DNA from 4 places in the Streptomyces sp. NPDC051738 genome. Region 4 is predicted to be linked to each of the others. Evidence: riboswitches for the same ligand, from Rfam matches in the RefSeq annotation. Region 4 holds a riboswitch; each other region holds the start of a gene.

Evidence for each region. A riboswitch is a leader RNA that binds a small molecule or an ion and turns the genes downstream of it on or off. The one in region 4 is predicted to bind cyclic di-AMP.
Region 1: it holds a riboswitch for cyclic di-AMP, as region 4 does, so the genes downstream of both, ACIA8X_RS28625 (transglycosylase family protein) here and ACIA8X_RS41045 (M23 family metallopeptidase) in region 4, are expected to answer to the same signal.
Region 2: it holds a riboswitch for cyclic di-AMP, as region 4 does, so the genes downstream of both, ACIA8X_RS37705 (LysM peptidoglycan-binding domain-containing M23 family metallopeptidase) here and ACIA8X_RS41045 (M23 family metallopeptidase) in region 4, are expected to answer to the same signal.
Region 3: it holds a riboswitch for cyclic di-AMP, as region 4 does, so the genes downstream of both, ACIA8X_RS33995 (M23 family metallopeptidase) here and ACIA8X_RS41045 (M23 family metallopeptidase) in region 4, are expected to answer to the same signal.

Annotation. Positions count from the first base shown of each region.
Region 1 covers NZ_JBITCM010000013.1:106,512-111,867, forward strand. The annotation lists gene ACIA8X_RS28615 (septum formation initiator family protein) at 1-430, opposite strand, end outside; gene eno (phosphopyruvate hydratase) at 546-1,832, opposite strand; gene ACIA8X_RS28625 (transglycosylase family protein) at 2,177-2,866, opposite strand; cyclic di-AMP (ydaO/yuaA leader) riboswitch at 2,871-3,062, opposite strand; gene ACIA8X_RS28630 (transglycosylase family protein) at 3,258-4,283, opposite strand; gene ACIA8X_RS28635 (cytochrome P450) at 4,451-5,356, opposite strand, start outside.
Region 2 covers NZ_JBITCM010000022.1:31,101-36,456, forward strand. The annotation lists gene ACIA8X_RS37700 (alpha-galactosidase) at 1-1,876, shown strand, start outside; cyclic di-AMP (ydaO/yuaA leader) riboswitch at 2,184-2,341, shown strand; gene ACIA8X_RS37705 (LysM peptidoglycan-binding domain-containing M23 family metallopeptidase) at 2,346-3,308, shown strand; gene ACIA8X_RS37710 (hypothetical protein) at 3,618-5,356, shown strand, end outside.
Region 3 covers NZ_JBITCM010000017.1:160,979-166,334, forward strand. The annotation lists gene ACIA8X_RS33985 (HPr family phosphocarrier protein) at 1-136, shown strand, start outside; gene ACIA8X_RS33990 (GntR family transcriptional regulator) at 316-1,011, opposite strand; gene ACIA8X_RS33995 (M23 family metallopeptidase) at 1,207-1,992, opposite strand; cyclic di-AMP (ydaO/yuaA leader) riboswitch at 2,006-2,169, opposite strand; gene ACIA8X_RS34000 (M16 family metallopeptidase) at 2,382-3,770, opposite strand; gene ACIA8X_RS34005 (M16 family metallopeptidase) at 3,767-5,110, opposite strand.
Region 4 covers NZ_JBITCM010000026.1:108,471-113,826, forward strand. The annotation lists gene ACIA8X_RS41025 (MarR family winged helix-turn-helix transcriptional regulator) at 1-126, opposite strand, end outside; gene ACIA8X_RS41030 (dihydrofolate reductase family protein) at 193-1,326, shown strand; tRNA gene ACIA8X_RS41035 (tRNA-Met) at 1,407-1,480, shown strand; gene ACIA8X_RS41040 (PP2C family protein-serine/threonine phosphatase) at 1,612-2,703, shown strand; cyclic di-AMP (ydaO/yuaA leader) riboswitch at 2,951-3,108, shown strand; gene ACIA8X_RS41045 (M23 family metallopeptidase) at 3,120-4,145, shown strand; gene ACIA8X_RS41050 (hypothetical protein) at 4,218-4,388, opposite strand; gene ACIA8X_RS41055 (PrsW family intramembrane metalloprotease) at 4,385-5,356, opposite strand, start outside.

The DNA of each region.
Region 1 (5,356 bases), on a different contig from region 4:
CGTACCAGGGGCGGTCGGCCGCGGCCACGTCGGCCCGTGACTGCTTGGCCGCGTCAGGATCGATCACGATGTAGCCGGTCTCCCCGGGCATCACGTAGTGCAGCCGTTGCCGGATCTGCTGCTCGGCGTACGCGTCGTCCTGCCAGCGTGCCTTGGTGTCGCGCAGCTCCTCGACCCGCCGGGCGGCCTCTTCCTTCTGCCGCTGCGTGTCGGCGATCTCGGCGCGCTGCGAGACGTACTGCCTTATCGGGTAGGCCAGCGCCACGATCATGGAGCAGAGGACCAGCGCGAGCAGTGCGGCGCGTCCGGTGAGCCGGGAACGCCGGGCCTGCCGCTTGGTCTGGGAGCGGTAGACGCGGGCCGCCGTCTGCTCGCCGAGCAACCGGATCCTGGTCGCGGTGGAGAACCGGTCCCGGTCCTTCACGGCCATGTTCCCCGCCTCCCGTTTCACACGCGTACGTCCCCGCACACGGTACGGGACCGAGTACGGGGACGTACGTATGACTGGCTAAGCCTTACCCAGGTGGGGTCAGCGGGTCAGCGGGTCAGCCCTTGAAGCGCGGGAAGGCCGAGCGGCCGGCGTACACCGCCGCGTCGTCGAGGATCTCCTCGATGCGCAGGAGCTGGTTGTACTTGGCGACGCGGTCCGAGCGGGCCGGGGCGCCGGTCTTGATCTGGCCGCAGTTCACCGCGACGGCGAGGTCGGCGATGGTGACGTCCTCGGTCTCGCCGGAGCGGTGGGACATCATGCACTTGAAGCCGTTGCGCTGGGCCATCTCGACGGCGTCCAGGGTCTCGGTCAGCGAACCGATCTGGTTGACCTTGACGAGCAGGGCGTTGGCGGAGCCCTCCTCGATGCCGCGGGCCAGGCGCTCCGGGTTGGTGACGAACAGGTCGTCGCCGACGATCTGGACCTTGTCGCCCAGCTTGTCGGTGATGACCTTCCAGCCGGCCCAGTCGTCCTCGAACAGCGGGTCCTCGATGGAGACGAGCGGGTAGGCCGCCACGAGCTCCTCGTAGTACTCGGTCATCTCGGCGGCCGAGCGGGACTTGCCCTCGAACTCGTACGAGCCGTCCTTGTAGAACTCGGACGCGGCGACGTCGAGCGCGAGCGCGATCTGCTCGCCGGGGACGTAACCGGCCTGCTTGATGGCCTCGATGATGAGGTCGAGCGCGGCGCGGTTGGACTCCAGGTTCGGGGCGAAGCCGCCCTCGTCGCCGAGGCCGGTGGACAGGCCCTTGGTCTTCAGCACCTTCTTGAGGGTGTGGTAGACCTCGGCGCCCCAGCGCAGCGCCTCGGAGAAGGACTCCGCGCCGATCGGGGCGATCATGAACTCCTGGATGTCCACGTTGGAGTCGGCGTGCGAGCCGCCGTTCAGGATGTTCATCATCGGCACCGGCAGCAGGTGCGCGTTCGGGCCGCCCAGGTAGCGGAAGAGGGGGAGGTCGGACGCCTCGGAGGCGGCGTGGGCGACGGCCAGGGAGACGCCGAGGATGGCGTTGGCGCCGAGCGAGCCCTTGTTGTCGGTGGCGTCCAGGTCGAACATCGCCTGGTCGATCAGGCGCTGCTCGGTGGCGTCGTAGCCGACGAGCTCCGGGCCGATCTGCTCGATGACGGCGAGGACGGCCTTCTCGACACCCTTGCCCAGGTAGCGGTTGGGGTCACCGTCGCGGAGCTCGATGGCCTCGAAGGCGCCCGTCGAGGCGCCGGACGGAACGGCGGCACGACCCGTGCTGCCGTCGTCGAGGCCGACCTCGACCTCGACCGTGGGGTTGCCTCGGGAGTCCAGGATTTCCCGGGCTACGACGACGTCGATGGACGGCACGAGCATCTCCTTCTTGGGATGTGACGTGGGTACGCAGACCCCGGAGGGTGCTGCGAGATGAGCCTAACCGGCTCCGGGCGATCGGCCAGCGGTCGACCGCTCCGTGAACAGAACCGATGGCAAATTGTTTCCGAACGGAACAAAAACCCGGGGTGCCGAGTCCGGGGCGCCGAGTCCGGGGTGCCGAGTCGGGGCACTCGACCCGGGCGCACAAAAAACCCCGCCCCGGTGCGTACGGGGGAACACGCACCGGAGCGGGGAACCCGTGGGGGACGGGGGTGACCCTCACGAGGTCTTCACTATGAGGTCCACGGATGTGAGGGCCCTGTGGTTCAGCTACCGACCCGCTGTTACTTCAGGTGCAGCTGCTGGCCCGGGTAGATCAGGTCGGCGTCCTCGACGATGTCCTTGTTCAGCTTGAACAGCTTCTCCCAGCCGCCCTTGACGTCGTGCTCAGCCGCGATCGTGCTGAGGGTGTCACCCTTGACGACCTTGTACTCGCCGTCACCCTTCTTGACCTTCTCGCCGGTCGGGGTGGTGACGGTCTTGGTCGACTTCTTCTCGGCGGCCGGACGCTCGGCGGAGCGGGAGGCCGACTGCTGCTCGGTGGAGCGCGTGGTGGTCTCGCTGCTCTGCGAGGAGCCGCTCGACGAGCCGTTGTACGCGGCGCTCGACAGGCCGGTGCCGCAGTTCGGCCAGGCACCCTTGCCCTGGCCCGCGAGGACCTTCTCGGCTATCTCGATCTGCTGGGCCTTGGTGGCCTGGTCGGCGGTGGAGGCGTACGCGGTGCCGCCGTACGCGGCCCAGGTGGAGGCGGAGAACTGCAGACCGCCGTAGTAGCCGTTGCCGGTGTTGATCGACCAGTTGCCGCCGGCCTCGCACTGGGCGACGGCGTCCCACTCGGAGGCGGTGGCGGCGGAGGCACTGCCGGCCGCCATCAGCGGAGCGGCGACGGCGGCGGCACCGGTGACGCCGACGACGGCGATGGCACGAGCGGCCTTGGACGGACGACGGTGCTTGCCCTTGCTGGAAAACAGCATGGAAGGATCCCCTCACCGACGCCTGCGAGGTGAGCTGTCGGGTTCGGGCCGGTTGAGTTGCCCGGCCGCGTACCGCTGGTGCTGGCACGCGACTTCACCCCAAGCCGACTCCGGCCGTGCGGCCCCGAAGGGCCTCAACTGCCGGACCCGGCACAAACCTTGGGTCCCCCGCTCCTGCCTACGGCGCTTGACGCGACGACTGTTCCCGTACGGCCGCTGGCAGGATTCGGCGTTGCGGCAGCCGGGGCTCGTGGTGACGAGCGATCACGACCGTAGACGCGCAATTCGCGGAATGACAAAGACGATCAGGGCTTCTGAGATCTATCTCTCACTGCTATCAAAACGGACATTCAGGTGCGAAGCGGGGCGCGAACTCCCGCTGCTTTTCACCCTATTCGGCAGGTACTTCCAGGGTCTGACCGGGGAAGATGTGATTCGCGTCAGCACCGATGTCCTGCTGGTTCGCCTGATACAGCGCACGCCACCCGCCGTCGAGGTCAAGGGAGTCGGCGATGGAGGCGAGAGTGTCGCCTGCGCGGACGGTGTACGAGGCGTGGCGGCCGGACGACTTGGCGGTGCCCTCGGCGGCCTCGCTCTCGTCGGCAGTGGCACCGCGATGGCGCCCCGACCCGGTCGCGGCGTCGGCGGTGTCGACAGCGCCGGTGTCGACGAGGCCCCAGGAGCCCGCCGCCGACTCCGAGTTGTCCTGATTGTCGCTTTCGGGTGTGCCCGCAGGGGAGCCGTCGGGCGACTGCGAGGCCTCTGCGTCGGATGACGTATCGGACTCGGCGGAACTGTCGCCCTTAGTGGAAGAAGAGGGCGAAGATGAAGAATCCCGGGAGGATTCGGACGAATCATCGGCGGAGCCGCTCGACGAGCCGGGGGAATTCGAAGCATTGGAGGAGTCGCCGGACGACCCATTGGACTGCGACGAGCCCGACGAATTGGACGAACCGGATGAATCAAGCAATCCGGAGGATCCCGATACCGCGGACGGCGAGTCCTCGTCGACACCGGTGTCGACGTCGGCCGAGCCGGACTCCTTCGTGAGCCCACTGAGCAGTCCGCAGGTGCGCCAGGCGCCGACACCCTGGTCCGCGAGGATCTTCTGGGCCACGGCGATCTGCTGGGAGCGGCTCGCCAGGTTGGGGCTCGACGCGTAGTCGAGGCCGCCGTACTCGTCCCAGTCCTCCTGGGTCAACTGCAGTCCGCCGTAGCGCCCGTCGCCGTCGTCGGCGGCGCTCCAGGAGCCGCCGCTCTCGCATTCGGCCACCTTGTCCCAGACGTTGCCCTCGGCGGCGCTCGCGCCCGTGGCGGCGAGGAGCGGGATGACGACGGCGGAGCCGGTCACTCCGGCCGCGACGAGAAGAGCCGGAGCCTGACGGGGGCGTCGGTGGCGACCGTTCCCGGAGAGCATGCGGGGACCTTTCGCGAGACAACGGTGACCGCGGCGCGCGAAACCTGGGCGCCGTCGTTGATCCGTGAACGTATAGGCAGACGATCACTTGTCACAAGTTAATGCCGCGTAGATCACGTGAAGATCACAGACTTGAGTGCGTGTCACGTTTGCGGTGGTGGACGAACTCACCTAACAGGGGTGAACTCCACCGGAAGCGTACGCAGTCCGCGCATGATGAGACCGCCGCGCCAGCGCAACTCGGCCGGGTCCACGGCGAGTTGCAGATCCGGGAGGCGGGTGAGGAGGGTGGCCAGGGCGGTCTGGCCCTCCAGACGGGCGAGCGGGGCGCCGAGGCAGTAGTGGATGCCGTGGCCGTAGCCGAGGTGCTGGTTGTCGCGGCGGCCCAGGTCGAGGACGTCAGGGTCGGCGAACCGCTCCGGGTCCCGGTCGGCGGCGGCCAGGACGACGAGGACCGGGTCGCCGGGGGCGATGAGCTGCCCACCAATGCTGAGCGGTTCGGTGGCGAAGCGCCAGGTGGCGAGTTCCACGGGGCCGTCGTAGCGGAGGAGTTCCTCCACACCGGTTTCGAGGAGGGCCGTGTCGTGGGCGGCGAGGGAGGTCTGGAGGCGGGCGCGCTGCTCGGGGTGGGTGAGCAGGGCGTAGGTGCCGTTGCCGATGAGGTTGACCGTCGTCTCGAAGCCGGCGAACAGCAGGATGAAGGCCATCGCGGCGGCCTCGTTCTCGGTGAGGTGCTCACCGTGGTCGGAGGCGCGGATGAGGCCGGAGATGAGGTCCTCGCCGGGGGTGGGGGTGTCGGGGAGTGCCTCGCGCTTGCGGTGGATGAGGTCGGCGAGATAGCCGCGCATCTTCTTCACCGACCGCGCGACACCCCCTCTGGGGCCGCCCTGGTGGCGGATCATCATGCCCGCCCAGTCCCGGAAGTCGTCCTGGTCCTCGCGGGGGACGCCGAGCAGGTCGCAGATGGCGTAGATGGGGAGCGGGAACGCGAACTCGTGGATGAGATCGGCGCTCCCCTCGGCGGCGAACCCGTCGATCAGCTGATCGGTGAGCTCCCGCACCCGCGGGGCGAA
Region 2 (5,356 bases), on a different contig from region 4:
CCGCTTCGTCCGGCCGGCCCTGTCCCTGCGCACCGACGAGGGGCGCGGCACCGAGTGGACCTTCGAGGCGTACGAGACCGGGGGCACCGAGGGTGCGGAGGGTGCTGCGGGCGAGGAGTTGAAGCTCCGGTTCCGGGACGGCGCGCTGGCCATCACGCTGCACTACCTGATGCGCGACGACGTCGTGGAGCGCTGGGTGACCCTGGACAACCAGGGGCCCGACCTGGAGCTGCTGCGCGCCGACTCCGCCACCTGGACCCTGCCCGACCGCGAGGACTGGCGGCTGTCCCAGCTGCACGGACGCTGGGCCGCGGAGTCCCGCCTGACGCAGTCGCCCCTCACCTACGGTGAGAAGATCATCGGTAGCCGCCGCGGCCACACCGGGCACCCGCTCCTGCCGTGGGTCGCGCTCGACACCGACGCCACCGAGGAGCGCGGTGAGGTGTACGGCTGCGCCCTCGCCTGGTCGGGGTCGTGGCGGATCGCGGTGGCCCAGCTGCCGGACGCGCGCGTGCAGATCACCGGCGGGGTCGGGTACGACGACTCGGGGCTGTTGCGGCTTGCGGCGGGGGAGTCGTTCGTGACGCCGGTCTTCGCCGGGCTGTGGAGCGACGGCGGTTTCGGGGGCGCGAGCCGAGCCTGGCACGCCTACCAGCGCGCCTATGTGATCCCGGACGCCGATCAGGACCGGCCCGTGCTCTTCAACTCCTGGGAGGCGACGGAGTTCGACATCTCCGAGGAGCAGCAGGGCACCCTCGCCCGGCGGGCCGCGGCGATCGGCGTCGAGCTGTTCGTCGTCGACGACGGCTGGTTCGGAGCGCGCACCAGTGACCGCGCCGGGCTCGGCGACTGGACGCCCAACCCGGACCGCTTCCCGTCCGGCCTCAAGCCCCTCGCCGACTACGTGCACGCTCTCGGCATGCAGTTCGGTATCTGGGTCGAGCCGGAAATGGTCAATCCGGACAGCGAGCTGTACCGGGCCCACCCGGACTGGGTGCAGTACCAAGCGGGACGAAGGCGTACGGAATTCCGCAATCAACTCGTACTGAACCTCGCCCGCGACGACGTCCAGGACTATCTCTGGCAGCGGCTGGACGGGCTCCTGTCCAGCGCCCCGATCGACTACGTGAAGTGGGATTTCAACCGTTGTTTCAGCGACGCGGGCTGGCCCGGTGAGCCGTATCCGCAGCGGCTCTGGGTCGACCATGTGCGCGCCTTCTACGCCCTGTTGGACCGGCTGCGGGCCGCCCACCCGGGCGTGGCCTTCGAGTCCTGCTCGGGTGGTGGCGGCCGGATCGACCTGGGCGTGCTGAGCCGCACGGACCAGGTGTGGACTTCCGACAACACCGACCCGCTCGACCGGCTCGCCATCCAGCACGGCTTCAGCCAGATCCATCCGGCGAGGGTCATGGCGGCGTGGGTCACCGACAGCCCGAACAACCAGCTCAACGGCCGGGTCAGCTCCCTCCGGTTCCGGTTCGTGAGCGCCATGGCCGGGGTGCTCGGCGTCGGCGGTGACCTCACACAGTGGACCGAGGACGAGCTCGCCGAGGCGCGGGAATGGGTGGAGCTCTACAAGGAGATCCGGCATCTGGTGCAGCGTGGGGACCTCTATCGGCTGAGGCCCCCGCGGGGCGGGCTGAGCGCGGTGCAGTACGTGCTCGGCGACGAGACGGTCGTGCTCGCCTGGCTCCAGGCGCAGAGCTACGGCGAGGCCGTGCCGGCGCTGCGGCTGCGTGGGCTCGACCCGACGGCATCGTACGAATGCCGTGAAACGGGCAAAGTTCACCGAGGTGCCGTATTGCTGCATCACGGGCTTCACGCCGATGTGCGCGGCGACCTCGATGCGACGGTTATCCGCCTGCGTCGCATCTAGGGTTTCTGTCCGAATTGGCACATTCATTCCAACTCGCTCTGGAGTAAAGGAAGCTGGAGCGGAGTCACGTGAGGAGCGTCATATTCGTGACCGTGCGTCGCCCGTCATGTTCACGTAATCCACATGCTTTTCAAGGGGTTTTGAGTCGGGCGACGTACCCATAATTCACGCAGGGTCACCGGTAATTCCCACAAGGGATCAACAGGAACGCATTCGGGCGGAACCTCTCACTTGTTCCCATGCGTCTTCCTCGCTTACGTTCGCCACCAATCCGGACGGACGCCTAATCCTGCCGCCGACCGGATCCCGCGAAAACTCACCCGTGTACGGCAGGAGCGGGGGACCCACAGGTACAACCGCCTGTTCCGGTCTCCGGAACGGCTTGGGGTCAAGTCGCGTCCCCACGCGACCGGGCATCTCCAGCCCGCACCCGACAGCTCACCTCGCAGGCGCCGGAGAGGAATTCGCCATGCCCGCGAAGGGTAAGCACCGCCGCCCGAAGTCCCTGCGCTTCACCCGCTCCATCGCCGTCGCCGGAACCGGCGGAGCCGCTCTCGCTCTCCCGCTCATCGGGGCCACCGGTGCCCACGCCGCTCCTTTGCAGTCCGTTTCGGAAAAGGCCGTTCAGACTCTGCCGACCACCGGCAAGGAGGTGGCCGAGAAGAAGGCCGCCGAGAAGAAGGGCGCGGACCGGAAGACGGGTACGCGGACGTATTCCGTGAAGGTCGGCGACTACCTTTCGAAGATCGCGAACGAGCAGAACGTCAGCGGTGGCTGGAAGAAGCTCTACGCCGACAACCGTGAGGCCGTCGGCGAGGACCCGTCGCTGATCCACCCCGGTCTGAAGCTCAGCATCGGCGGCAAGAAGGCCGCGACGAGCGCCCCCAAGTCGCCGTCCGCTTCCTCGCCTTCGTCCTCCTCGTCTTCGCCCTCGAAGTCGTCCACGGATGCGTCCGCCTCGAAGTCCTCCGCCTCGACGACGACCAAGGCCGACCAGAGCGCCGACACCGTCGGCACCGCCAGCGGCTTCAGCGCCCCCCTCTCCACGGCCGCCGTCGGCACCGCGTACAAGGTGGCGGGCAGCATGTGGTCCAGCGGCTACCACACCGGCGTCGACTTCTCCGCGGTGACCGGCACCCCGCTGAAGGCGGTCGGCGCGGGCACCGTCGTCTCCGCCGGTTGGGGCGGCGCGTACGGCAACCAGGTCGTCATCCAGCTCGCCGACGGCTACTACGCCCAGTACGCCCACCTTTCCTCGCTCTCCGTCTCGGCCGGTCAGACCGTGACCGCGGGGCAGCAGGTCGGCCTCTCCGGTGCGACCGGCAATGTGACCGGCCCGCACCTGCACTTCGAGATCCGCACCACGCCGGACTACGGCTCGGACGTGGACCCGGTCGCCTACCTCCGCTCCAAGGGCGTCGCCATCGGCTGACCCCGCCGCCGACTGCCTCGCCTGACACGCAACCGAAGGCCGGACCCCGATCCCCGGGTCCGGCCTTCGGTGTTGGCGCGCGGTGTCGGCGATGGGCGCGGCGTCCGGGTGCGCCTGTTCATGATCGCGGCATTGCGATCTTGTGGCAGGCGCGTCCAGGGCGTCGACAGTGAGGGGAGAGCGAGGACAGAGTGGTGTCCGTAGTGCTGCAAGCGCTTTCTGCCGCAACGGCGCGCACGCCGACGACACCGCCGCCGTGGTCGAGGAACTCGCCGACAGGCTGATCGCCCCTCTCGCAAAGGAGCTCCAGTGCACGCCAATCGACGCCGAAGAATCGGCGCCGTCGCCGCGGCGGCCCTGCTCGCCGGGCTGTTCTCCGCGCCCGCCGGTCACGCCGCCGAGCCGCTCCGGACCGTGGAGAACCTCGACCGGGGGCTGGTCGCCGTACCTTCCGGTGAGGGCACCTTCCTCAGCTGGCGCCTGCTCGGCACCGAGTACGCGCGGTACGGCAACGCCGTCGCCTTCCACGTGTACAAGAACGGGCGCCGACTGAACCGAGCGCCGGTCATCAACTCCACGACGTACAAGGACAACACCCGCGGCGTGGGCACGTACACCGTGCGAGCCGTGATCAACGGGCACGAGAGGAAGGTCAGTTCGGCCGCCCTCGACTTCTCGCGGGGCTACGCCGAGATCCCGCTCGCCACCGCCGACGGCTACGTAGTGCAGCACGCCTGGCCCGGCGACCTCGACGGCGACGGACGCTACGAACTCGTCGTGAGCCGCCTCTCCCAGACCCGCGACAAGCCCGACCTGCTGGAGGCGTACACCCTCACCGGTGAGCGGCTGTGGCGCGTGGACCTCGGTCCCGGCTCGTACACACAGGTGGGCGGGAACGGCGCCAACGACCCCGCGCCCGCCGCGATCAGCGGTTCGACGGCGATCGGCGGATACCGCAACGACGACAACGTCACCGTGTACGACCTCGACAGCGACGGGAAGGCCGAGGTGCTGGTGCACACGGCCGACGGGACGACCTTCGCGGACGGGGCCAGGGTCACCGCCTCCTCACCCGCGAACCAGTTCGTCTCGGTGATCGACGGCACGACCGGCACCGAGCGCACCCGGCAGCCCGTCCCCGACGACTTAGTCTCGGACGGCCCCTCCGGCGGCCACTTCGGCATCGCCTACCTCGACGGCCAACACCCGAGCCTGGTCACCAAGTTGGTCACGCGGGTCGGTGCCAAGCGCGGTGTCTTCCGGATCCTCTTCCAGACCTGGGACTTCAACGGCACGGACCTGACCCGCCGTTGGAAGTACGTCGTCCCGTCCGACAGCGGCGCCACCAGTTTCTACCAGATCCGCACCGTCGACGTCGACCAGGACGGCACGGACGAGATCGCCGACGGCAACTACGTCGTGGGCAGCGACGGCGCCCTGCGCTACGTCGTCGACGGCGCCGGACACGGCGACCGCTTCCACATCGCCGACCTCGACCCCGACCGCCCCGGCCTGGAGGGCTTCGCCATCCAGCAGGCCGAGCTGGGTGTCATCCCGCAGTTCCCCTGGTACTACTACGACGCCGACACCGGAGAGCGCCTGGTGACCGGGCGGCATCCGGCGGACTGGGAGAACGACACCGACATCGACGTCGGCCGCGGCAGCACCGGCGACATCGACCCCGACCACCCCGGCTACGAGTACTGGACCTCCACCGCCGACGTCACCGCTCCCGGTGCGGGCGTCTACAACGTCCAGGGCGGCAAGGTCTCCACGACCACGCCCAGCGTCAACTTCCGTATCTGGTGGGACGGTGACAAGGCGTCAGAACTCCTCGACTCCACGCACGTCGAGAAGTGGAACCCGGCGAGCCAGACCAGCGCGAAGCTCTTCGACCCGCCCGGTGTCGTGTCGGGCGCCCGCAACGCCACCCCGTTCTACGGCGACCTCGTCGGCGACTGGCGCGAGGAGATCCTCGCCGAGACCGCCGACCACACCGCCCTGCGCCTCTACACCACCACCGAGCCGACGAGGACACGCATCTACAC
Region 3 (5,356 bases), on a different contig from region 4:
GGCTGTTCTGGGCCTGGGTGCCCAGGGCGGCGAGGAGATCGTCCTCGCCTCCGACGCCGAGGGCGCGGACGCCGCCCTCGACCGCCTCGCGAAGCTGGTCGCCGAGGGCCTCGAGGAGCTGCCCGAGACGGTCTGAATGACCTGAGCGGGTCTCCGTAGCAAACGGTGAAGCCGCGTCCGCCTTTCCGGCAGACGCGGCTTCGCTGTTTCCGGACAGGCGCCCACGGAATTCACGGAACGGTGGCAGCGCATCTGAAAAAGGGCAGCGGAAATTCCCCGCCTCCGAATATCTCCTCTTTGTATACGGCGCCGTTGTTAATGCCGCAGGCTCGGCATGTTTACGGGATGTTGCGAATTCCTCACGCGCTCCGCGCGATCACCGCCGGAGCCGAACCGCAGCCGGTGTGCGGAGGTCGCGCGCTCGGTGTGCAGCGCCGTGATCGCGCGGGCGCGTTCACTGTCGCCGCGCGCCACCGCGTCCACGATCGCGCCGTGCTCGGTCCAGGACTCCGCGGGGTTGGCCGACGACTCCACGGCGTACATCCAGGCGATCTTGTGGCGCAGCTGGGTCAGCGTCGAGGTCAGCGCGGGGCTGCCGGAGGCCTGGGCCAGCGTCTCGTGGAACCAGCCGCCCAGGGAGCGCAGATCCTCGCTGTTTCCCCGCCTGGCCCGCTCCTGGCCCAGCCTGACCAGGCCGCGCAGCACCTTCAGATGGGCCTCGGTGCGCCGCTGGGCGGCCCGGGCGGCGCCGAGCGGCTCCAGGAGGGTGCGCATCTCCAGCAGGTCGGCGGCCTCCCGCTCGGTCGGTTCGGCGACGCACGCGCCCGCGTGCCTCCGGGTCACCACGAAGCCCTCCGCCTCCAGGGTGCGCAGGGCCTCCCGCACGGGGACGCGGGAGACGCCGTAGCGGCGCGCGAGGAGTTCCTCGGTGAGCCGGCCGCCACGCTCGTAGACACCGGCGACGATGTCGTCCCGGATCGCCGTGCACACCGAATGCGCCGGAATACGCATGACCGACCTCCGCCTTAATCCCCGTGAAACGTCGACGAATGACGTGTGTTCAGTGACTCTATTGCAACCGGCCGGAATTTCCGACGGCGGGCCGGAATCCATGGATATTTTTTGGACAGCAGGGGTTGCGAAACGCCGAAAGCCCCGGCTCGGGGAGCCGGGGCTTCGGGGAACGGAGTGCGCGTCGGGGAGGCGTCAGAGGTTCACGCCGTGCGAGCGGAGGTAGGAGACGGGGTCGATGTCGGAGCCGTACTCCGCCGTCGTGCGGGCCTCGAAGTGCAGATGAGGTCCGGTGACGTTGCCGGTGGCGCCGGACAGGCCGATCTGCTGGCCCGGGGTGACGGTCTGGCCCACCGAGACGCCGAGGGACGACATGTGGCCGTACTGGGTGTACGTGCCGTCGTTCATCTTGATCACGACCTGGTTGCCGTACGACCCTCCCCAGCCGGCCTCCACGACGGTGCCGGAGCCGACCGCGTGGACGGACGTGCCGCTGGCGGCGTGGAAGTCGACGCCCGTGTGGCTGCCGGAGGACCAGACGGCACCGCCGGCCTTGTAGCCGGTGGAGACGTACGAGCCCGAGATCGGGGCGACGTAGGACAGCAGGCGCTTGCGCTCGGCCTCGCGGGCGGCGCGCTCCTTGGCCTCGCGCTCCTTCTCGGCCTTCTCGGCCGCCTTCTTGCGCGCGGCCTCCTGGGCGGCCTTCTTCAGGGCCGCGGCCTCCTGGGCGGCCTGCTCCTGCGCGGCGGCCTGGGCGTCGATCTGGTCGGCGATCGAGTTGTCGACGCTGATGACGGGGATGAGGCCGGTCTGCTCGGCGGCGGGCTCCGCGGCGAGCGCGGGGGCGGCCAGGGTGCCTATGACGCCGGTGGCGGTGAGAGCGGCGACTCCCGCCGCACGGGCGGTGGAGCGCTCGATCCGGCTGGGACGACGGTGCTTCCCGGTGGGACGGCTCGTCCCGGTGGCGCAGCTGAACGCCATGAAGTGGCTGGTCCTTTCCTTCCTTCTCGCCTACCGGGTTAGCTGACGGGTTCGGAGCAGGAAGGTCTCCTACGGGCCCCCTCGCTCACGCGCGGGCGTCCGATTCACCCCAGGGACTACGGGTGGGTCCCCGGCTCCCCTGGCTCGCGCCGTAGGGGGACTCGGCGATGACTGTCCGGTGCCGCGGGCGCGGCGCACTGCCTGACGGACAGCCCGGAAGACGCTAAGCGGGACGTCTTTCAATCCCCAAACGGATCGCGGCTTTTGTAGCGCATCCCACAGGCCAGACAGGCAACCTCTCCCTCAATTCGGGCATAAGGGAGCCCTGGTGACTCTCCGGTCACCAGGGCCCCTACGCGCGCGCCGTCGGCCGGCGCTGTGTCGGTCCTCTACTCGGCCGACACGACGGTGACTTCACCGATGCCGAGGGCCTCGACGGGCTCCCGGATCTCGGCCGCGTCGCCGACGAGGATCGTCACCAGACGGTCCGCCGGGAAGGCGCTCACCGCCGCGGCGGTGGCCTCGACGGTGCCGGTCGCGGCGAGCTGCTGGTACAGCGTCGCCTGGTAGTCGTCGGGCAGGTGCTGCTCGACCTGGTCGGCCAGCGTGTTCGCCACGGAGGCGGCGGTCTCGTACTTCAGCGGCGCCACCCCGACGAGGTTCTGCACGGCGAAGTCCCGCTCGGCGTCGGTGAGGCCACCGTCTGCGACGCCCCGCAGCACCGTCCAGAGGTCCTGCAGCGCGGGACCGGTGTTCGGGGTGTCGACGGAGCCGCTGATGGCCAGCATCGCCGCGCCCGTGCCGTCCGGGGCCGAGCGCATGACCTGCCCGAACGCGCGCACACCGTAGGTGTAGCCCTTCTCCTCGCGCAGGACCTTGTCCAGGCGTGAGGTGAGGGTGCCGCCGAGGCAGTACGTGCCGAGCACCTGCGCGGGCCACACGCGGTCGTGCCGGTCGGGGCCGATCCGGCCGATCAGCAGCTGCGTCTGGACGGAACCGGGGCGGTCCACGATGACGACGCGGCCGGTGTCGTCCGCCGTCACCGGCGGGACGGGCCGCGGCTCGGCCGGGGAGCCGGTCCAGGCGCCGAGGGTGTCGCCGAGCAGGGCGTCGAGGTCGACTCCGGTGAGGTCGCCGACGACCACCACGGTGGAGGTGGCGGGGCGGACGTGCCGCTCGTAGAAGGCGCGTACGCCCGCGGAGTCGATGCCCGCGACCGTGTCCTCGGTGCCCTGGCGCGGGCGGGACATGCGCGAGGTCGCCGGGAACAGCTCCTTGGAGAGCTCCTTGGCGGCGCGGCGCGAGGGGTTGGCCATCTCGTGCGGGATCTCGTCGAGCCGGTTGCGCACCAGGCGCTCGACCTCGGCATCGTCGAACGCGGGTGCCCTGAGGGCATCGGCGAGCAGGCCGAGCGCCTTGGGCAGGCGGGAGACGGGCACTTCGAGGCTGACCCGGACACCGGGGTGGTCGGCGAACGCGTCGAGGGTGGCGCCGCAGCGCTCCAGCTCGGCGGCGAACTCCTCCGCCGTGTGCTTGTCGGTGCCCTCGGAGAGGGCACGCGCCATGATCGTGGCGATGCCGTCGAGGCCCTTCGGCTCGGCGTCCAGGGGCGTGTCCAGGAGCACCTCGACGGCTACGACCTGCTGGCCGGGGCGGTGGCAGCGCAGGACCGTCAGGCCGTTGTCCAGCTTGCCGCGCTCGGGTGCCGGGAACGCCCAGGGCCGGGCCTCGCCGGCCTGGGGCTGCGGGTGGAACTCCATGCTGGCGAGCTCGGTCACTGCGCCGACTCCTCGTTCTCGTCGGTGGTCTCGGCGTCCTCGGCCTGGGTCGGCTCGTACACGAGCACCGCGCGGTTGTCGGGGCGCAGACGGGCCTTGGCGACCGCCTTGACCTCCTCGGCGGTGACGTCGAGGACACGCTGTACGGCGGTGAACGCAAGCTGCGGGTCGCCGAACAGGACGGCGTACCGGCACAGTTCGTCGGCGCGGCCCGCGACGGTGCCGAGCCGGTCCAGCCACTCGCGCTCCAGCTGGGCCTGCGCGCGCTCCATCTCCTCGGCGGTGGGGCCCTCCGCCGCGAAGCGGGCGAGCTCCTCGTCGACGGCCGCCTCGATCACGGGGACCTCGACGTCGCCGGAGGTCTTCACGTCCAGCCAGCCCAGGGAGGGCGCACCGGCCAGGCGCAGCAGACCGAACCCGGCCGCCACGGCCGTACGGTCGCGGCGTACGAGCCGGTTGTAGAGGCGCGAGGACTCGCCGCCGCCGAGGACCGTCAGCGCGAGGTCGGCCGCGTCGGCGTCGCGCGTGCCGTCCTCCGGGAGCCGGTAGGCGGCCATCATCGCGCGCGCGGGGACGTTCTCCTCGACGACCTCGCGCAGCTGCTCGCCGATGGTCTCGGGCAGCGAGCCGTCGCGCGGCTCGGGCTTGCCGTCGTGGGCCGGGATGGTGCCGAAGTACTTCTCGACCCAGGCGAGCGTCTGCTCCGGGTCGATGTCGCCGACGATCGACAGGACGGCGTTGTTGGGCGCGTAGTAGGTGCGGAAGAACGCGCGGGCGTCCTCCAGGCTGGCCGCGTCCAGGTCAGCCATCGAGCCGATCGGCGTGTGGTGGTACGGGTGTCCGTCGGGGTACGACAGCGCGGTCAGCTTCTCGAAGGCGGTGCCGTACGGGACGTTGTCGTAGCGCTGGCGGCGCTCGTTCTTGACGACGTCCCGCTGGTTCTCCAGGCCCTCCTCGTCGAGCGCCACCAGGAGGCTGCCCATGCGGTCGGCCTCCAGCCAGAGCGCGAGCTCCAGCTGGTGGGCGGGCATGGTCTCGAAGTAGTTGGTGCGCTCGAAGCTGGTCGTGCCGTTCGGTGAGCCGCCCGCGCCCTGGACGAGCTCGAAGTGGCCCGTGCCCTTCACGCTGCTCGAGCCCTGGAACATGAGGTGCTCGAAGAGGTGGGCGAGTCCGGTACGGCCCTTGACCTCGTGGCGGGAGCCGACGTCGTACCAGAGACAGACCGCGGCGACCGGCGTGAGGTGGTCCTCGGAGAGCACCACGCGCAGGCCGTTGGCCAGGCGGTGCTCCGTCGCGGTGAGGCCGCCGGATTGTGCCTCCGGTGTGGCCGTGTGACCCATGGGCAAGGTGTCCTTCCGGTCGCGTGCACTGCGTTGTGTCGAGCAGTTCGTGCTCAGTTCCTGCCACTGTATGCAGCGTCCGAAGGGTCGGCGAAGTTCCCGGTCAGAACGCCGTGCCTGTACGGGGGTGAAGATGGGCAGGGCGGCGCCGGGGAGAACGGCGCTCGATCACTCCGGCGAGTGAACGGCCGCGCGGCGCCTGCTTGCCTTCCCCGAACGGTCGCCGCCCACGTCGATCCGGGCACC
Region 4 (5,356 bases):
GTACATGTGCGGCATGCCGGCCTCCTGCTGGAGCTGCCGGTCGAGCGCGTCCTCGACGAGGAGGGCGGCGCCGATGTACGCGCGCCAGGCGCGTTGCTCCTCGGGGGTGAGCCAGCGGGTCGTCATGCCGCCAGTGTAAGTTTGTTTCAAACTTTAACCAAGCCCGAGACCGCCGAGCCGGAGAGCGCGCCGATGTCGCCGTACCCCTACGTCCTGCTGTCCGCCGCCGTCTCCCTGGACGGCTACCTCGACGACACCACCCCCGAGCGCCTGCTCCTGTCCAGCCCGGCCGACTTCGACCGGGTCGACGAGGTGCGGGCCTCGGTGGACGCGATCCTCATCGGCGCCGGCACGATCCGGGCCGACAACCCGCGGCTGCTGGTGAACTCGGCCGAGCGGCGGGCCGCGCGGATGGCGGCGGGGAAGCCGGAGTATCCGCTGAAGGTCACGGTCAGCGCGTCCGGCGAACTGGACCCGACCGCGAACTTCTGGCACACGGGCGGCGAGAAGGTCGTCTATACGACGGAGAAGGGCGCCGAGCGGTTGCGGCGGACGCCGGTCGCGGCGGATGTCGTCGCGCTGGGCGTGGACCTGGACTGGCGGGGCCTGCTGACACATCTGCGTGAGGTGCGCGGCGTCGAGCGGCTGATGGTGGAGGGCGGCGGCACGATCCACACCCAGCTGCTCCAGCAGGGGCTGGCGGACGAGCTGCAGCTGGTGCTGGCGCCGCTGTTCGTCGGCGACCCGGATGCGCCCCGGCTGTTCGGGCCGGGCGGATATCAGGGCGGGCGGCTGCGCCTGCTGGAGACGCGGCGCATCGAGGACGTCGTGCTGATGCGCTACGAGCCGACGGCGCCCGGCACCGGTGGCCTGCCCGCCGCGGCCGACCGGCACTGGCTGGCGCTGGCGTGCGACCTGGCGGCACAGTGTCCGCCGTCACAGACGGCGTTCAGCGTCGGGGCGGTGGTCGTGGCGGCCGACGGGACCGAGCTGGCGCGCGGGTACTCCAGGGAGGGCGGCGATCCCGTGGTGCACGCGGAGGAGGCGGCGCTCGCGAAGATCGCGCCGGGGGATCCGCGGCTGGCCTCCGCGACGGTGTACAGCAGTCTGGAGCCGTGCACCCACCGCGCCTCCCGGCCCGCGCCGTGTGCGCGGCTGATCCTGGAGGCCGGGGTGCGCCGGGTGGTGACGGCCTGGCGGGAGCCGGACACGTTCGTGACGGGGGCCGACGGGAGCGGCGTACTGGCGGGGGAGGGCGTGGATGTCGTGGTCCTGCCGGAGTACGAGGACCGGGCGAAGGCACCGAACGACCACCTGCCGGACTGAGTGATCCGGCTCTCATCAGCGGCGTCGGGGGAAACCCGTGTGCTTTCGGTCCTGCGGATGGGGTACTGTTAGGTCATCGCCGCGGGGTGGAGCAGCTCGGTAGCTCGCTGGGCTCATAACCCAGAGGTCGCAGGTTCAAATCCTGTCCCCGCTACTGAAGACTCAGGGCCGGAACTGATCAGTCAGTTCCGGCCCTGAGTGTTTCTCTCGTGACTGGTGTCCGTCCGCTCGTCCGGTCGGACCTCCCCGCTCGCTCCCCACCCCCACCTCGGCAACCCTGGTCACGTGGAGGAACGGCGGATCTCGTACGCACGCCGGTTCGTCCGGCTGCTCCCGGCCCTGTTGATCGGCGCCGGGAGCGTGTACGACTACGTCACGCCCACCGGCCTCACCGGCGCGCCCTTCTTCACCGCCGCGCCCCTGGTCGCCGCCCCGCTCTACTCGCAGCGCGGCACGATCCTCACGGGCATCACCGCCGTCCTCGTCCTGCTCGCGCTCCGTGTCGTGCACGGCGCCCTCCCCCGGGCGGAGCTGATCACCGAGCTGGTCACCGTGGTGGTCGTCTCCGTGCTCGCCGTTCTCATCAACCTCCTGGTCCGCCGCAGCGACGAGCGCCTCGCCTCCGCTCGCGAGATCGCCGAGGCGGCCCAGCGCGCCGTACTGCCCGAACCCGCCCAGCGGATCGGCGGCTTCCAGATCGCGGCGCGGTACGAGGCGGCGCAGGAGGGCGCCTCCATCGGCGGCGACCTGTACGCCGTGCAGGACAGCCCGCACGGCGTTCGGGTCATCGTGGGGGACGTGCGCGGCAAGGGCATGGGGGCGGTGGGCGCCGTCGCCGTCGTCATCGGGGCCTTTCGTGAGGCCGCCGAGCAGGAGGCCACGCTGGAGGCGGTCGCCCAGCGACTGGAGCGGGCGCTGGCCGCCCGCGAGCGCGCCCGGGGCGAGGGGATCGAGGCCGACGAGGGGTTCACCACCGTCGTGCTCGCCGAACTGCCGCACGGCGACAGCGCCGTCCGCCTCGTCAACCGCGGGCATCCGCCGCCCCTGCTGCTGTACGCCGACGGCGCGGTGCGCGCGCTGCATGCCGTCGAGCCCGCGCTGCCCCTCGGCATGGGCGAGCTCGGCGCGTGGCCCGACCGGGCCCAGGACGCCGGCTTCCCGAGCGAGGCCACGCTGCTGCTGTACACCGACGGGATGAGCGAGGCACGGGACGAGGGCGGACGGTACTACGACCCCGAGGTGGGGCTCGCGGGGCGGGCCAACGCGTGCCGCGAGCCGGCCGAGAGGATCGGCGTGCTCGCGGCGGACGTGCGCCGGCACTCCGGGGGAGGGATGGCGGACGACATGGCGCTCATCGCCGTACGGCGACGACCGTGACCCACTCCCCTTGATCCTTCTCACCAAGGGTGATCGGGCGACCGCCCTCCGCATAACAACTGACATACCGTCAATACCTGTGTGACTCCTGAGTCCTGGCCAACTCGCCCGATTTGGCCCGCTCGTGACCTGTAAGTCCGGGCGAAAATCGTTAATGATCAAGCGGAACAGCTTGGAATCCACACCCCGGGTCTATTAACGTTCGATAACGCAGCGCGGTTGTCCCAGCCGTCACAAGAGACGGCTCCGTGCGCACGCGCCGAGTCCCGCAAGGGAGCCGGGGAACCACCACCCTGGGGTGAATCGCACGGATTCCGCCGTGGAAGCACGGTTGGTATACGCGCGTAGGAGACCTTCCTGCTCCGAACCCGTCAGCTAACCCGGTAGGCGAGAAGGAAGGAAAGGAGCACGCCCACGTGGCGTCCAACAGGCCTGCTACGCAAGCCCCGTTCGTGCCGAGTCAGCGCAGTGACAACACCTTCGGCTACGACAGCTACCGCACCGACGAGGGCCCCTTCGAGGAGTGGAACCCCACCGCGGAGTCCATTCGTCCGATACGTGGCAGGCATCGCGTCGCCAAGCAGCGCGGCGGGGGACTCGCGCGCAGCTCCACGGTTCTCGGCGTCGGCGTCATAGCCGCGGTCGGCGCGGGCGGCATGGCCACCGCGCAGAGCGGCAAGCCGCCGGTCGCGATCACCATGCCCGACCTGCCCCTGATATCCGACGACTCCACCGCGGCCGCCGAGGACACCGGGACGGCCCTGAGCACCATGGGCACCGCGACCGAGCAGACCACGCAGGACACCGGCGACGCCGGTGAGGCGCTGCGGGCCCGGATCATCGCCCAGGTCGAGCAGCAGCAGGACCAGGTCGAGAGCAAGGCCGCCGCCGCAGCGGTCGCCGCCGCCGAGAAGGAGGCCGCCGCAGCGGCCGCCAAGGCGGAGCAGGAGGCCAAGGCCAAGGCCGCCGCCGCGAAGGCCGAGGCCGAGGAGGAGGCCCGCCAGAAGGCCGAGGCCGCGCGCCTCGCCGAGCTGGCCAAGCAGTTCACGCTGCCGACCTCCTCGTACACCATCACCTCGACCTTCGGTCAGGCCGGCGCCTACTGGTCCTCCGGCTACCACACGGGCCTCGACTTCGCCGCTCCGTCCGGCACGCTGATCAAGGCGGTGCACTCCGGCACCGTCACGTTCGCCGGCTGGGACGGGTCGTACGGCTACAAGACCGTGCTCACCCTCGACGACGGCACCGAGCTGTGGTTCGCCCACCAGTCCTCGATCAGCGTGAGCGTCGGCCAGAAGGTCAACACCGGCGACGTCATCGGCCGCGTGGGCGCCACCGGCAACGTCACCGGCGCCCACCTCCACCTTGAGGTGCACCCCGACGGCAGCACCAGCGGCATCGACCCGCTGGCGTGGCTGCGCGGCAAGGGGCTCACGCCCTGAGGGCAATCTCCTGATCGCACAAGGACGTTGACGGCCCGGCCTTCCTCACAGGAGGCCGGGTCGCACAGGTTTTCAGGGTTCGCAGGTGCCGGACCGGCTCGCGCACTGCCAGCCCGAGAAACCGCCCTTGGGGTTGTCGAGGTCGTCGTCGAGCCGGATGAAGCCCCAGACGACAGTGAGGGCGAACGCGACGGCGGCCAGGGCCAGCAGCCACAGGACGACTGTCCTCGCGGTCCGCCTCACGTGCGATACGGGTTGTACGCGGGATACGGCGCCGCCGGACCGTACGGGGCACCCTGCGCAGGTCCGTATGGGGCGCCCTGCGCCGGTCCGTACGGGGCGGCGTGCCCCTGCCCGTACACCTGCCACTGACCCGGCGCCCCGTACCCGTACCCGTACCCATGCCCGTATCGGTGCGCAGACCGAGGCTGCGCGGCGGCCGCGTGTTCCAGCGCCGGTCGCGCGAACCCCCGGCGTCCCCACAGCTCGTGCAACAGCTCCTGTTCCCGTACGACGAAGTCGGCGCCGGCCCGCCCGCGCCGCCCCCGGTGCCGCAGGAAGGCCAGCGACGTGGCGTACGCCTCGTACTGCGCCACCGCCCGGGCCGCCGTACGCCCGCCACGCTGCCGCGCGTACTGCCGGGCCACCCGCCGTGCCCGCATCGACCCGAGCGCGAACGGCTCGACCGGCGTGAGCCACCCGGCGACGACATACGCGGGCAGCTCCTCGCGCACGGTCCTCAGCTCGCGCTGCCGGGTCCAGATCACCAGCCAGGTCAGCAGTCCGAACGCGGGCACCATGAAGGCGGCGTACACGGCGAAGAACCCGAACTCGCCGAAGGCCGACGAGCCGTTCCACAGGGCGTGCATGCCCATGGCGAGCAGGAGACCGAGGAGCGGGAGGAGAACGCGGCGCACCGGCTGTCGCGGGCCCGACAGGGCGGCGATGCCGAAACCGATGCCGGTGAGGACGGTGAAGAGCGGGTGCGCGAAGGGCGACATGATGACGCGGACGAAGAAGGTCGCCGCGGTGACCGAGGCGATGCCGCTGTCGCCGGCGAGCTGGTCGGTGCCGAAGGCGGTGCCGAGGTAGAGGATGTTCTCGGTGAAGGCGAAACCGGTGGCGGTGACGCCGGCTATGACTACGCCGTCGACTATCCCGGTGAAGTCACGGCGGCGGAAGAGAAAGACGAGAAGCACGGCGGCCGCTTT